Regions from separate parts of the Pseudomonas sp. RT4P38 genome, predicted to be linked through region 1. Evidence: predicted binding sites of a transcription regulator. Region 1 holds the regulator's gene; each other region holds the start of a gene.
The links. The regulator FliA, encoded in region 1, starts transcription of late flagellar genes. The targets are predictions, from matches to a motif close to CTAAAGTTTNNNNNNNNNNNGCCGNTAA.
Positions count from the first base shown of each region.

Region 2: ACYZT7_RS31265 (methyl-accepting chemotaxis protein) is a predicted target of FliA. The motif match lies at 2,540-2,567, and genes of this name have one in related genera.
Region 3: ACYZT7_RS05250 (methyl-accepting chemotaxis protein) is a predicted target of FliA. The motif match lies at 2,884-2,911, and genes of this name have one in related genera.

Region 1 is NZ_CM142703.1:2,013,154-2,018,105, forward strand. Features, by position in the region: gene flhA (flagellar biosynthesis protein FlhA) at 1-467, shown strand, start outside; gene flhF (flagellar biosynthesis protein FlhF) at 479-1,807, shown strand; gene fleN (flagellar synthesis regulator FleN) at 1,924-2,754, shown strand; gene fliA (RNA polymerase sigma factor FliA) at 2,751-3,491, shown strand; gene ACYZT7_RS09335 (chemotaxis response regulator CheY) at 3,659-4,030, shown strand; gene ACYZT7_RS09340 (protein phosphatase CheZ) at 4,061-4,849, shown strand; gene ACYZT7_RS09345 (chemotaxis protein CheA) at 4,864-4,952, shown strand, end outside.
Region 2 is NZ_CM142703.1:6,690,430-6,695,381, reverse strand. Features, by position in the region: gene ACYZT7_RS31275 (NorM family multidrug efflux MATE transporter) at 15-1,409, opposite strand; gene ACYZT7_RS31270 (LysR substrate-binding domain-containing protein) at 1,569-2,489, shown strand; gene ACYZT7_RS31265 (methyl-accepting chemotaxis protein) at 2,670-4,646, shown strand; gene ACYZT7_RS31260 (aldose 1-epimerase family protein) at 4,758-4,952, shown strand, end outside.
Region 3 is NZ_CM142703.1:1,135,377-1,140,328, forward strand. Features, by position in the region: gene ACYZT7_RS05235 (DUF1631 domain-containing protein) at 1-1,261, shown strand, start outside; gene ampD (1,6-anhydro-N-acetylmuramyl-L-alanine amidase AmpD) at 1,326-1,886, shown strand; gene ampE (regulatory signaling modulator protein AmpE) at 1,883-2,719, shown strand; gene ACYZT7_RS05250 (methyl-accepting chemotaxis protein) at 3,000-4,952, shown strand, end outside.

The sequences.
Region 1 (4,952 bases):
CCGAACAGGTGCCAGTACGGGACATTCGCAGCATTGCCGAGGCCATCGCCAACAATGCCGCCAAGAGTCAAGATACTGCCGCGCTGGTGGCCGCCGTGCGCGTCGGCGTATCCCGCGCAATCGTCCAAAGCATTGTAGGCACTGACTCCGAGCTACCAGTGATCACCCTGGAGCCAAGGTTGGAACAAATATTGCTCAATAGTCTTCAGAAGGCAGGACAAGGCTCGGAAGAGGGCGTTCTGTTGGAGCCAAGCATGGCTGAAAAACTGCAACGCTCGTTGATCGACGCGGCGCAGCGTCAGGAAATGCAAGGTCAGCCGGTGATTCTGCTGGTAGCCGGTCCGGTTCGCGCGATGCTGTCGCGATTCGGCCGATTGGCAGTCCCGGGTTTGCACGTGTTGGCGTATCAGGAAATTCCTGACAACAAGCAAGTGACCATCGTTGCGACAGTAGGGCCCAACGGCTGAGGTAGTGGTTTATGCAAGTTAAGCGTTTTTTCGCCGCCGATATGCGTCAGGCCATGAAACTGGTTCGTGATGAGCTGGGCGCTGAAGCCGCCATCATTGGCAACCGCCGGATCGCCGGTGGTGTCGAGTTGACGGCTGCCCTGGATTACAAGTTGTCGGCGCTGGCTCCGCGCGTTCCGAACATGGAACTCGAAGACGAGCTGCGCAAGACTCAGTCGCGGATCGTTACCGCCCAGGCCGAACTGAGCCTGCGAGGCGAAGGCGAGAGCGACAAGAGTACCAATCGCCAGTTGTTCGCCGGCCTGCCACTGACCGCCGCCGAACCGCTGATAGAACCGACATACGCTGAACCCCGTCGGCCTGCACCGGCCGCTGCGCCAGCCTCCGGTGGTGTGGACCCGCGGGCGTTCGACTCGATGCGTTTCGAACTCAACAGTTTGCGCGAACTGATGGAAGTGCAACTCGGCTCCCTGGCCTGGAATCAGCTGCAAGGCAGCCGTCCGGCCCAGGCCAATCTTTGGCGTCGCCTGCAACGCATCGGTCTGTCCGGTCCGTTGTCGCGGGATTTGCTGGCGCTGATTACCGATATTGAAGAACCTCGTCAGGCCTGGCGCATGTTGCTGGCGCACCTGGCGCGGATGATCGCCACACCGGAAATCGAGCCGCTGGAAGAGGGCGGTGTGATTGCCATGGTCGGCCCTGCCGGCATGGGCAAAACCACCACGCTGGCCAAGCTCGCCGCCCGCTACGTGCTCAAGTACGGCGCGCAAAATATCGCGTTGGTGAGCATGGACAGCTACCGTATTGGTGCTCAGGAGCAGCTCAAGACCCTTGGCCGGATCCTCAATGTGTCGGTGACTCACGTCGACCCGGGTCAGTCGCTGGTGCAGGCACTGGAGCCCTTGCTGCGCAAACGCGTGGTGCTGATCGATACCGCGGGCCTCCAGGCCAGCGATCCGGCACTGCGCATGCAGCTCGAAAGCCTGGCCGGTCGTGGGATCAAATCGAAAAACTATCTGGTGTTGGCAACCACCAGCCAGAAACAGGTTCTAACGGCCGCTTATCACAGTTACAAGCGTTGTGGGCTCGCTGGCTGCATCCTGACTAAACTGGATGAAACGGCAAGTCTGGGCGAGGTGTTGAGCCTGGCCATCAGTCATGAATTGCCGGTGGCCTACCTGACCGATGGCCCGCGGATTCCGGATGATTTGCATCTGCCGCGTCGTCATCAGTTGGTCAGTCGCGCGGTAAGCGTGCAAATGCAAGAAGAACCCAGCGAAGAAGCCATGGCTGACATGTTCGCTGATATTTACCACAGCCCGACCAAGCAGGTCGGCTGAGGTATTAATGAACAGTTTTTGTACCTACATCGATGGTCTGCCATGCATTGTTCATTTTGTGAACGCGCAGCCAGTAATGTGGCCTCCGTCTAAGTAAGACAAGGTAAAGAAAATTCATGGGCAGCATGCATCCCGTACAGGTGATCGCGGTGACCGGCGGCAAAGGTGGCGTCGGGAAAACTAACGTGTCAGTGAACTTGTCCCTGGCTCTAGCTGAGCTCGGCCGGCGCGTCATGCTGCTGGACGCCGATCTGGGGCTGGCGAACGTCGACGTCCTGCTGGGACTGACACCCAAACGTACGTTGGCCGACGTGATCGAAGGCCGCTGCGAGCTGCGCGACGTTCTGTTGCAGGGCCCTGGCGGCATCCGCATCGTCCCGGCCGCGTCCGGCACTCAAAGCATGGTTCACCTGAGCCCGGCCCAACACGCCGGCCTGATCCAGGCGTTCAGCGACATCGGCGATAACCTCGACGTATTGGTGATCGACACCGCTGCGGGCATTGGTGAGTCGGTAGTCAGTTTCGTTCGCGCAGCGCAAGAAGTCTTGCTGGTGGTCTGCGACGAACCGACCTCGATCACTGACGCCTACGCACTGATCAAATTGCTTAACCGCGATTACGGCATGAACCGCTTCCGTGTCCTTGCCAACATGGCCCAGAGCCCGCAGGAAGGTCGCAACCTGTTCGCCAAGTTGACCAAGGTCACAGATCGCTTCCTCGACGTCGCCTTACAATACGTCGGCGCGGTGCCTTACGACGAAAGCGTGCGTAAGGCTGTGCAGAAGCAGCGCGCCGTCTATGAAGCCTTCCCGCGGTCCAAGTGCTCCCTGGCGTTCAAGGCCATTGCACAAAAGGTCGATACCTGGCCGCTGCCTGCCAACCCGCGTGGGCACCTGGAGTTTTTTGTCGAGCGCCTCGTGCAACAAACGGCAGGACCGGTGTTATGACAGCCAGCGGCTACAACCTCTACAAGAATTCGGCACGTGACGCGCAGTACGAGCTGATCGAGCGTTACGCGCCACTGGTTAAACGCATTGCCTACCACTTGCTGGCGCGTCTGCCGGCCAGTGTCCAGGTCGAAGACCTGATTCAGGCCGGCATGATCGGCCTGCTTGAAGTGTCGACCAAATACGACGCCAGCAAAGGCGCGAGTTTCGAGACGTACGCGGGCATTCGAATCCGCGGCGCGATGCTCGATGAAGTACGCAAAGGGGACTGGGCGCCACGTTCGGTCCACCGCAATACCCGGATGGTCAGCGACGCCATTCGCTCGATTGAAGCTAAAACCGGTCGTGACGCTAAAGATCACGAGGTTGCGGCCGAACTCCAATTGAGTCTCGACGATTATTACGGGATTTTGAACGACACCCTGGGCAGCCGGTTATTCAGTTTCGACGATCTGTTGCAGGACGGCGAACACGAAGGGCTGCACGAGGATGGCGCCAGTGCTCATCTGGAGCCGTCGCGCGATCTGGAAGATGAACGCTTCCAGAGGGCACTGGCGGATGCGATTGCCAATTTGCCGGAGCGTGAGCGACTGGTGTTGGCGCTGTATTACGACGAAGAGTTGAATCTCAAGGAAATCGGTGAAGTCCTGGGGGTTAGCGAATCTCGGGTCAGCCAGTTACACAGCCAGTGCGCGGCCCGTTTGCGGGGGCGTTTGGGGGAGTGGCGAGCGCGCTGAAGGCAGTGTGGGGACACTGCGAACGCGGCTGGTGGGGTGTTGAACCGCACGGGTCCCGATCTGTTGTGCTCCAGACAGTCATTGAGTGCTTTGCCGGATTGATTGAAATGGCGCGTCCAGGTGCTGGGCGCGTTTAAGACTGCTTGGAGGTCGAATTGAACAAGAACATGAAAATCCTCATCGTTGATGACTTCTCAACGATGCGGCGGATCATAAAAAACCTGTTGCGTGACCTTGGGTTCACCAACACGGTCGAGGCCGACGATGGCACTACTGCCATTCCGGTTCTCAACAGCGGCAGCATCGACTTTCTGGTAACAGACTGGAACATGCCCGGCATGACCGGTATCGACCTGCTGCGCCACGTGCGTGCCGATGAAAAGCTCAAGCACCTGCCGGTGCTGATGGTGACCGCTGAAGCCAAGCGCGAGCAGATCATCGAGGCAGCCCAGGCCGGTGTTAACGGCTATGTGGTCAAACCCTTCACGGCCCAGGCGTTAAAAGAAAAAATCGAGAAGATTTTCGAACGCATCGGTTGATGTGCGAAGCCACTGCGCCACGGGGGAGCTATGGAGCATAACGAATCTTCACAGGGCGATTTCGAGTCGACCCTGAAAAAACACGCTGTCGAACTGGTCGAAAGTCTTGAAAAAGGCAGGTTCGGCGACGCCGTGCAACTGATCCATGAGCTCAACCAGACCCGTGACCGAGGCCTGTATCAGGAAGTGGGCAAGCTCACTCGCGAGCTGCATAGTGCGATCGTCAATTTTCAGATTGACCCGAACATGCCGCAAGCCGAGGAAGTGTCACAGATCACGGACGCCACCGAGCGTCTGGGCTATGTGGTCAAGCTGACCGAGGCCGCGGCCAACCGCACCATGGACCTGGTGGAAAACGCCACGCCGCTGGTCAACGGCCTGAGCAATGAAGCGCAGGCCTTGAGCACCGACTGGGGACGGTTCATGCGGCGCGAGGTCGGGGCTGAAGAGTTCCGCGAGCTGGCCCGGCGAGTCGACGGTTTCCTGACACGCAGCAGCGAAGATAATCGCGTTGTGTCGAGCAACCTCAACGACATTCTGCTCGCTCAGGATTACCAGGACCTCACCGGTCAGGTGATCAAGCGTGTGACCCAATTGGTCACCGAAGTTGAAAGCAACCTGCTCAAGCTCGTGCTCATGGCCAGTCAGGTGGACCGCTTTGCGGGCATCGAACATGACCGTGAAGCGATGCTGGCTGAAAAAGATCCGCAAAAACATCTCTCTCAGGGTGAAGGTCCGCAGATTCATGCCGATAAAAGAGAAGACGTTGTGTCCGGTCAGGACGATGTAGACGATTTGCTTTCCAGCCTTGGATTCTAGGAGCACCCCTACACATGAGCTTCGGCGCCGATGAAGAGATCCTTCAGGATTTCCTGGTTGAGGCCGGCGAGATTCTAGAGCAACTGTCCGAACAGCTGGTCGA
Region 2 (4,952 bases), 2.0 Mb from region 1:
TCCCACAGGGAATTTCACTCGGTCTGGGCGATGTCGAAACGCTGTGACGACGGCTCCCGACGAATCATCTTTTTCATCTTCCACTCAAACGCCAACGTCAGGCTCACCGCCGCGCACGCCAATCCCAGCGCCAATCCCCACCAGACGCCCGTTGGCCCCCAATTCAAATGGAAGGCCATCCACCAGGCCGCGGGCGCGCCAATCAGCCAATAGCACCCCAAACCCACCAGAAACGTGGTCTTGGCATCCTTGAGCCCGCGAATGCAGCCCATGGCGATGGTTTGCGTGCCGTCGAACAGCTCGAACCACGCGGCTACCGCCAACAGGCTCACGGCCAGGTTGATGACTTCGCGAAACGCCGGGTCATTGTGGTCCAGGAACAAGCCGATCAACTGATTCGGCAGGAACCAGAAGACCATGGCAAAGCCCAGCATCGCCGCCGCGCCAAAGGCGATCCCGACCCGTCCGGCCAGCCGCGCATCCAGCAACTGCCCGGCGCCGTAGTGCTGCCCGATGCGCATGGTGATCGCATAGGAAATCCCCGCCGGAACCATGAACGCCACCGAGACGATTTGCAGGGCGATCTGGTGTGCGCCCATTTGCGTACTGCCCATGGTGCCCATGCACAGCGCGGCGAACGCGAATAACCCGACCTCCACTGCGTAGGTGCCGCCAATGGGCAGGCCGAGGCGCCACAGTTCCTTCAGATACTGACGGTTAGGCCGCGACAGACCCTGGCGCAGCGGATAAGCGTCGTAGGCCGGATGCCGACGGATGTGCAGCGCCAGCGCCACGGCCATCAGGTTGGCGACAATTGCCGTGACCAGCCCGATGCCCACCAGTCCCATTTTTGGCAGGCCGAACATGCCGGTGATCAACGCATAGTTGAGCGCGAAGTTGGCCACCGTGCCGCCGAGGCTGATGACCATCACCGGGGTCGCGCGGCCGATGGCACTGGTGAAACCGCGCAGGGCCATGAAGCTCAGGTAGCCGGGCAGGGCGAACGGCAGGATCAGCAGGAACTGCCCGGCCGCGTGGACGTTGGTTTCGGTCTGGCCGAACAGCAGCAACACCGGTTTGAGGTTCCACAGCAACAGCCCGGCCACCAACGCCATCAACCACGCCAGCCATAACCCGGCCTGGGTCAGCCTGGTGGCGCCGACGATATCGCCGGCACCCTGACGGATGGCCACGAGGGTGCCGACCGCAGCGATCACGCCAATGCAGAAAATCGACACGAACGAGTACGTCGCAGCGCCCAGGCCACCCCCGGCCAGCGCCTCTGGACTCAGGCGCGCCATCATCAAGGTGTCGGTGAGGACCATCAGCATGTGCGCCAGCTGCGAGGCAATCAACGGCCCCGCCAGCCGCAGGATGGCCCAGAGTTCGGTACGTGCTGGATGCTGCATGGTCATCACGCCTCGATTATCAGAGTGAACAGGAGAGAGCCGATTCTCGGCGCTCTGCGGGGTTTTCACAAAGGGATAAAAAGGATGGGTGGCATGAGTCAAACTCATGCTGACAGGTTTCTGCTAACGTGGTGTAACCGCGCTATAGGAGCTTTCCCAATGTCCCGTCGTCTTCCTCCCTTATATGCCTTGCGCGCATTTGAAGCGGCGGCGCGGCACAGCTCGTTTACCCGCGCCGCTGAAGAACTGTCGATCACCCAAAGTGCGGTCAGCCGACACATTCGTACGCTCGAAGAGCATTTTGCCTGTCGGCTGTTTCACCGCAGTGGGCGCAACCTGCAACTGACGGAGTCGGCGCGGTTGATCCTGCCCGGCATTCGCGAAGGCTTCACCGCCCTGGAGCGGGCCTGTAATACCTTGCGCGCCGAAGATGACATCCTGCGCATGAAAGCACCGTCGACCCTGACCATGCGCTGGCTGCTGGCACGGCTCAGCCGCTTTCGGCACTTGCAACCGGGCAACGAGGTGCAATTGACCAGCGCCTGGATGGACGTCGACTCGGTGGACTTCAACCATGAACCGTTCGACTGCGCCGTCATCCTCAGCAACGGGCATTTTCCGCCGGACTGGGAGGCGAGTTTTCTGTTCCCGGAAGAGCTGATTCCAGTCGGCGCGCCGAATCTTCTGCAGGATCAACCGTGGGATGTTGCACGGCTGGCCAATGCCGAACTGCTGCACCCGACACCGGATCGTCGCGACTGGCGCAGCTGGCTGGAACGCATGGGGCTGGCGGATCAGGTGTCGCTCAAGGGCGGGCAGGTGTTCGACACGCTGGAACTGGGCATGATCGCCGCCGCCCGAGGCTATGGCGTGTCCATGGGCGATCTGCTGATGGTGGCGGAGGATGTGGCTCAGGGACGTCTGAGTCTGCCGTGGCCGACGGCCGTCGCCAGCGGTGAGAAATATTACCTGGTCTGGCCGAAAACTCGCCCCGGTGGTGAACGTTTGCGCAGGCTCAGCGACTTCCTGCAAGGCGAAGCCCGAGCAATGGAATTGCCCGATGTTCAACACTTGGGCTGAATCGATAGAGCCGCCGCAATAGCGGCCTTGAGCCATATCCCGGTTAATTACTCAAGTATTCCGATTTTCCGCCGAAAATGCAGGTGGAACCTCCGTGCAGGTTCGACGCAATTCCCATTAGAAATTTTGCTGAGTGTGCGTCGTGATCAGGATGATCCGGTCACTCGGCCAGGAGCTGTCATGTCTCAACCTCGTGCCCGGATCGCCTCACAGCTTGGTCTTGCGCTTGCCGTGATACTGGCGATTGTCATCAGCGGCAGTACCGTGTTCGCCCTGCGTTCGCTGGACACCGCCAACCTCGCCACCCGCGAAGAGCACCTGGCCAGTGAAGCCCGGTTGCTGGCCGATCAGTTGAGTACCTTTCACGGCACGTTGCGTGAAAGTACCCAGCGCCTGAGCGGTCTGTTCGAGAAGCGCTTCAGCGCCGGTTTGAGCGTGCACCCGGATGAACCGGTGGCGGTAGCGGGCGCGCAGACGCCGGGCCTGCACCTGGGCAGCGAAGTGCTGAACAACAACTTCAAGGAAGTTGACGAGTTCAAGCAAATGACCGCCGGCGTTGCGACGGTGTTTGTGCGCAGCGGTGAAGACTTCATTCGGGTCAGCACGTCCCTGAGCAAACAGGACGGCACCCGAGCCATCGGCACGCTGCTCGATCACGCGAACCCGGCCTATGCCCGCTTGATGGCGGGGCAGGCCTACGTCGGTCGCGCCTTGTTGTTCGAACGCTCCTACATGACTCAGTACACCCCCGTACGTGACAGCGGCGGTAAGGTGATTGCTGTTCTGTTCGTAGGATTCGACTACACCGACGCGCAGAACGCGCAGTTTGCCAACCTAAAGCGCTTCCGTATCGGCCAGACCGGTTCCCTGGCGCTGCTGGATGAACAGAGCAAATGGCTGGTGCCGATCGCGGGCGTACAAGCGCTGGATCAGGCGACTCCGACCATCGTTGGCTTGGCGAAAACGCCGGGCAAGGGCGAGTTCTGGAGCGAAAAGTCCGAAGACTTCTACAGCATTGCCGTACCGTTTGAAGGCGGCCCATGGTCGGTCGTTGCGAGCATGCCGAAAACCGAAATCCGTGCGGTGACCTGGAGTGTCGGTATTCAGTTGGCGATTGGCAGTCTGTTGGCAATGTTGATCGCTGTGGGCTCGGCAGTTTGGCTGTTGCGCAGCAAGCTCGCGCCGCTGGGTGATTTGGTGCGTCAGGCTGAAGCCTTGGGTGCCGGTGATTTGAGCGTGCGGCTGAACGTGTCGAGCAACGACGAGATCGGTCAGCTGGCCCGCGCTTTCAACCAGATGAGTCAAGCCTTGTCGACCATGGTCGAGCACATCCGCAAGGCTTCGCAAGAGGTCAACAGCCGTGCCCAGGCCTTGTCCGGTCTGTCCGGCGGTGCCTATGAAGGGATGGAGCAGCAGTCGGGCGAAATCACCAGCATGGCTGGTGCCGTGGAAGAATTCAGCGCCACGTCCCTGAACATTGCCGACAACATGGGCAGCACCCAGCGTCTGGCTCAGGAAAACGCACAGCAAACCCAGATCGGTCGTACGTCGATGGACGAAGCCTCCTCGTCTCTGGAGCAAATCGCCGGCGCGCTTCAGAGTACGGCGACGGTGATCAATACCTTGGGTCAGCGCTCCCAGGAAATCGGTGGCATTGTCGGTGTGATTACCTCGATTGCCGATCAAACCAACCTGCTGGCGCTTAACGCCGCCATCGAAGCCGCTCGTGCCGGCGAGCAGGGTCGCGGTTTTGCGGTGGTGGCCGATGAAGTTCGCAACCTGGCGTCACGCACTCGCGAAGCGACTGACGAAATTTCCGGCATGATCCAAAGCATTCAGCAGGAAACCGGCAACGCCATCAGCACCATGGAACAGGGCAACGTGTTGATGCAGGAAGGCCTGTCGCGCAACGCCAACGTCGCCAGTGCCTTGGCACGTATTGATGAGCAAAGCCGTTCTGCCGGTCAGCAATTCGCGGCGATCACCACCGCGACTCAAGAGCAGAGCAGTACCGCAACCTTGCTGAGCAGCAACCTGCAAAGCATTGCCCTGGCGAACAGTGAGCAGCGCGAAGTGGTGTCCAATCTGGCGATCACCGCCAAAGAGCTGGAGAAGCTGGCAGCGGATTTGCGGCATGAGGTTGACCGGTTCCGCTAAGGGACTGCCGCATTCTTTCTCTGCCATGAGCTGAGTTGTGTTGTTTTTAAGCTTGATGAATCGTTTCAGCAAGACTATAAAAACGCCACAACTCCAAGAAAGGCTCCTGTTATGACTCCGCTCAAACTCATCATCGCTCTCGGTGCGCTGTCGGCTACCTCCCACGCCATGGCCTGGGACTACGTCTTGCTCGACACCGACAAAGCAGCCCAGAACTGGCAGATCACTAGTCAGCAGCTCGGTATCAAAACTGACAAACCCTTCTCGGTCACCCTGCGCACCTTGCACGGTGGTCGGCAGGAGGGT
Region 3 (4,952 bases), 880 kb from region 1:
CCAGGACGACTTCGATCTGCGAAACCAGCTCGAACAACTGCTGACCCGGGTCAGCGTTAAAAGTGGCAAGTCACGCGTGGTCGGGGTGGCTGACGAAGACGTGATCAACCTGATCGCGATGCTCTTCGAATGCATCCTCGATGACCGCAACCTGCCGGATTCGCTCAAGGCGCTGATTGGCCGTTTGCAGATCCCGATGCTGAAAGTGGCGGTGCTCGACAAGAGCTTCTTCAGCCGCAGCAGCCACCCGGCCCGGCGCCTGCTCAACGAAATCGCGACCGCAGCCATGGGCTGGGGCGAGTGCGATGACCATGAGCGCGACAGTCTGTATCTGCGCATCGAGCAAGTGGTGCAACGGTTGCTGAACGATTTTGTCGATGACCCGGCGGTCTTTTCCGAATTGCTGGCGGATTTTCTCGCCTTCACCAGCGACGAGCGCCGTCGCAGTGAGCTGCTGGAGCAACGAACCCGTGATGCCGAAGAAGGCCGCGCCAGGACTGAACTGGCCCGCCAGTGCGTCGAACAGGTGCTGAATCAGGCCCTGTTGGGCAAAATATTGCCGCAACGGGTGGTGGTGTTTGTCCAGGAAGCCTGGAGCACAGTGTTGCTGCTGACGTGCCTCAAGCACGGCGATCAGTCGGCCGAGTGGCACGCCGATGTGCAGACCATGGAGCAATTGATCTGGAGCGTACAACGCCATGACGAGCCCGATGCGAGCCTGCGCTTGTTGGCGCTGGTGCCGGGGTTGCTCAAGTCGTTGCGAGACGGGCTGAGCAGTTCGGCATTCGATCCGTTCGCCACCAGCGAGTTCTTCAGTGAGCTGGAAGCCTTGCACGTTCATCTGTTCGAACGTCGAGGGCAAAAGCTTGAACAGTCTGTCGATACGCCGGTAATGGTCGAAGTGCTGCAGGAAGTCGTCCTGCGAACCGCCGACGAAGGGCCGGTCGATACGGCGTCAGTGCGTGTGCCGGAGAACGATGCCGGTCTGCTTCAGGTCGATCAGCTGCGGTTGGGGTGCTGGGTCGAGTTTCAGGAAGACGAGGAAAACACCCTTCGCTGCAAGCTGGCGGCGATCATTGAAGCCACCGGCAAGTACATTTTCGTCAGCCGCACCGGAATGAAAGTGTTGGAGCGCAGTCGCACCGGTCTGGCGTTGGAATTCCATCGTGGCGCGGTGCGAGCGCTGGACGACACGTTGCTGTTCGACCGGGCGCTGGAGTCGGTGATCGGTAACCTGCGGCGCCTCAATCGCGGCAAGTGATCGCGCCCCGAGGGTCTATCACGGCATACTGGGCGCCATCACAGTCGTCGTTGAAGGAGCCTGTATGCAGTTGGACCCCGCGAGCGGTTGGTGTCAGGGTGTGCGTTTATGCCCCTCGCCCAACTTCAATGCGCGCCCCACGGGCGAAATTTCCCTGCTGGTGATCCACAACATCAGTTTGCCGCCAGCGCAATTCGCCACCGGCAAGGTGCAGGAATTTTTCCAGAATTGTCTGGATGTCACGGAGCATCCCTACTTTGAAGGGATCGCCGATCTGCGTGTGTCTGCGCACTTTCTGATCGAACGTGACGGCACAGTCACTCAGTTTGTCTCTTGTCTTGAGCGTGCCTGGCATGCTGGCGTTTCGAGTTTCGAAGGGCGGGAAACCTGTAACGATTTTTCCCTGGGCATCGAACTTGAGGGCACGGATGATCTGCCGTTCACCGACGCTCAGTATCAAACATTGACGACCCTGACCCGGCAGCTGCAAAGCGCCTTCACGGCCATCACCGCACAGCGCATCTGCGGGCATAGCGACATCGCACCCGGGCGTAAAACCGATCCGGGGCCCGCGTTCGACTGGGCACGCTATCGCGCTGCCCTGGCAAAAGAGGAACAACAATGAGTTTTCTGGTGTTGCTGTTGGCGGTCTGGATCGAGAAGTTCTCGGCCCTGCGTCATCGGGTTCAGCGCGATGGCGGTTGGGTCCGCGAGCTGAACAAGCTTGAGGTCAGTCCGCGTCTGGCGAAAAGTCCGTGGCTGATCTTGGTGATACTGGTGTTGTTGCCAGTGGCACTGCTGGGTTTGCTGCTGCTCGTGCTGGACCCGGTGGCTTACGGTCTGCTGGCGTTGCCGGTGCACCTGCTGGTGGTGATTTACAGTTTGGGCCGCGGCGATCTGCTGGCCGGTCTTGGGCCGTTTCGCGATGCCTGGCGCCGGGAAGACCTGCAAGCTGCCGCTCATGTAGCGGACCGCGACCTGGGTATCTGCGCCGATAGCGGCGAACAACTGCTGGAACGGGTCGAAGGGCATCTGCTGTGGGAGGCCTATCAGAGCTTTTTCGCGGTGATTTTCTGGTACTTCCTGTTGGGTCCGGTCGCTGCCCTGAGCTATCGACTGCTGGCCCTGGCCGAAGAACACGGGCAGAACCCTGCCGTGGTCGAGCGCGCCGCACAACTGCGTCATGCGTTCGACTGGGTGCCGGTGCGTCTGCTGGCGGCAAGTTTTGCGCTGGTCGGTAACTTTGTCGCCGTCGGCCGGGTGATGGTGCACGAGCTGCTGAACTGGAACATCAGCGCTGCCCAATTGATCGAGAAGGTCGGGCTGGTGGCCGGTGAAATTCCAGCGCCGGTGGTCGGGCCTGACGGCATCAACAGCCTCGACCGGATCTGGGAACTGCTGCTGCGCGCGGCGGTGCTCTGGTACGCCGGTTTTGCGTTGTGGACCGTCCTTCCGTAAGCACACTGACCCTGCAGCTGCCGAAGGCTGCGTCCGGCTGCGCAGCAGTCGCCAACTCAGTCACCGCGGTTTGGCTGACTCACCGCGTGATCAGGATTTACGACTGCTGCGCAGCCGGACGCAGCCTTCGGCAGCTGCTATGACCGAGTGCACCCCCCGTTAACCTTAAGTTACAAAACCTCCCGCCGATTTAAGCTATACAGAGCTAGCGCCGAATAGTGGCTATCTGCTTTCGATCCGCGCCTGCCAATAAAAATAAGAAATCAAAGGGAGATCTCCAGTGAAGAGCTTGCTCTATCCCGCTGTCGCGCTGATGAACCGCCTGAGCTTTGGCATGAAGTTCAGCCTGATCAGCGTGCTGTTCCTTGTGCCGATGCTGGTGACCAACTTCTATCTGGTGCGCGATTCTTATCGAGAATTCCAGGGCACCCGCGTCGAACTGCAAAGCCTCGACCTGCTGGGTAGCAGCCTGACGTTACGGCGCGATCTGGAAACCCTGAACAACCTGGTACAGATCAACGTCACCCTCGGTCAGTCCGGCAAGGCCGGCAATGTCGAGTCGCAGATCAGTACCCTGGAGCAAAGTGTGCTGACCCGTTTGCAAGGGCTGACGGCGATGACCACTGACCCCGAGCAGATCATCGTTTTCGAGGGTAAACGCGATGAAATGATCGCCGCGTTCAAGGCCCAACAAGCAGAAAGCTCCCTGCAAAGTAAAAGTGGGATGATCGGCAAGTTGCTCGGCAATGCGCAGATTTTCAGTCAGATCATCGCCAGTCAGGCCGGCCTCAGCCGCGACACTCAGAGCGACATGCGCCAGCTGAGCGAACTCATTACCAATGTCACCCCGCCCGTTACCCAGCTTCTGGGCGAAGGCCGGGCGATGGGTTCTTTTTCGCTGGGGCAGGGCTTTCTCAACTCGGCATCGAGTACCCGTTTTGATGAGTTGCTAGTGCAGATCGAAAAACTGCAGGCCGAATATGCGCTGAAGTTGCAGGACGCGCTCGGTTCCAGCAAAGCGGCACGGGAAATCCTGGCTGCTCAGGCCGATAGCAGCAAGGCGTCGTTGAAAAAGGCCAGTGAACTGTTCGAAGAGCAGGTTGTGATGGCCGACACGCTCGATACGCCTTGGCAGGGCTTTTACGACCAGGTCACGGGCTTGATGGACCAGACCTACCAACTTAATGAAGCCACCCTGAGCTTTCTCGGCACCCAGTTACAACAGCGACTGGAGCAGAACCGCACCCACATGGTCTTGCAGGCGGTTGCGTTGTCGGTGGTGTTTGTGTTGATTTTTTACCTTTACGGCGGCTTCTACGCCTCGACCCGCACCACCCTCAAGCGTCTTGGCGCAGTGATGGACAAGGTGGCGGCGGGTGACATGACGCAGACCTTCAGCGCTAACAGCCGCGATGAATTGGGCGAGTTGGGTGAGGTGTTCAACGGCACCGTGAAGAAAATCCATGACCTGATCGAGCGAGTGGGGCAGACCGTCGGCGAGGTCGAGCGCCAAGCCGGGCAGGTGCAGAACGTCTCCGCCCAGAGCAACCAGGCCGTGGCGGGGCAGCGCACGCAGATCGAGCAGGTCGCGACGGCCATGAACCAGATGTCGGCCACCTCGCTTGAAGTTGCACGCAGTGCCGCGGCAGCGGTCAGCAGTGCCCATAGCGTCAATGACGAGACCATCAGCGGTCGCGGTCTGGTGCAGTCTCAGCAGGGCAGCATCGCAGCCCTTGCCACTGAGATCGATCAGTCGGTGCTGGTGATCAATCAACTGGCGAGTGACAGCCAGTCCATCAGCCGCGTGCTGGAAGTCATCAAAAGCATCGCCGAGCAAACCAACCTGCTGGCGCTCAACGCGGCCATCGAAGCCGCTCGGGCCGGTGAGCAGGGGCGTGGTTTTGCGGTGGTGGCGGATGAGGTCCGGACCCTGGCCAAACGTACCCAGCAATCGACCGAAGAAATCGAGCAAATGATCGCCAAGCTGCACAGCGGTGTCGGCGCTGCGGTGAAGGCCATGGGTACCAGTCATCAGATGGCCAACGGTACCGTGGGGCAGTCGGAGAAGGTTCAGCAAGCGCTGGAGAACATCCTCGGCGCCGTCGGCATGATCGTCGATCAGAACCAGCAAATCGCCGCGGCGGTGGAGCAACAGACTGCTGTGGCTCACGACATTGACCAGAATATTGTCGAGATCAACCGCGCGGGTGAACGCACCGCCGAAGGGGCGCAT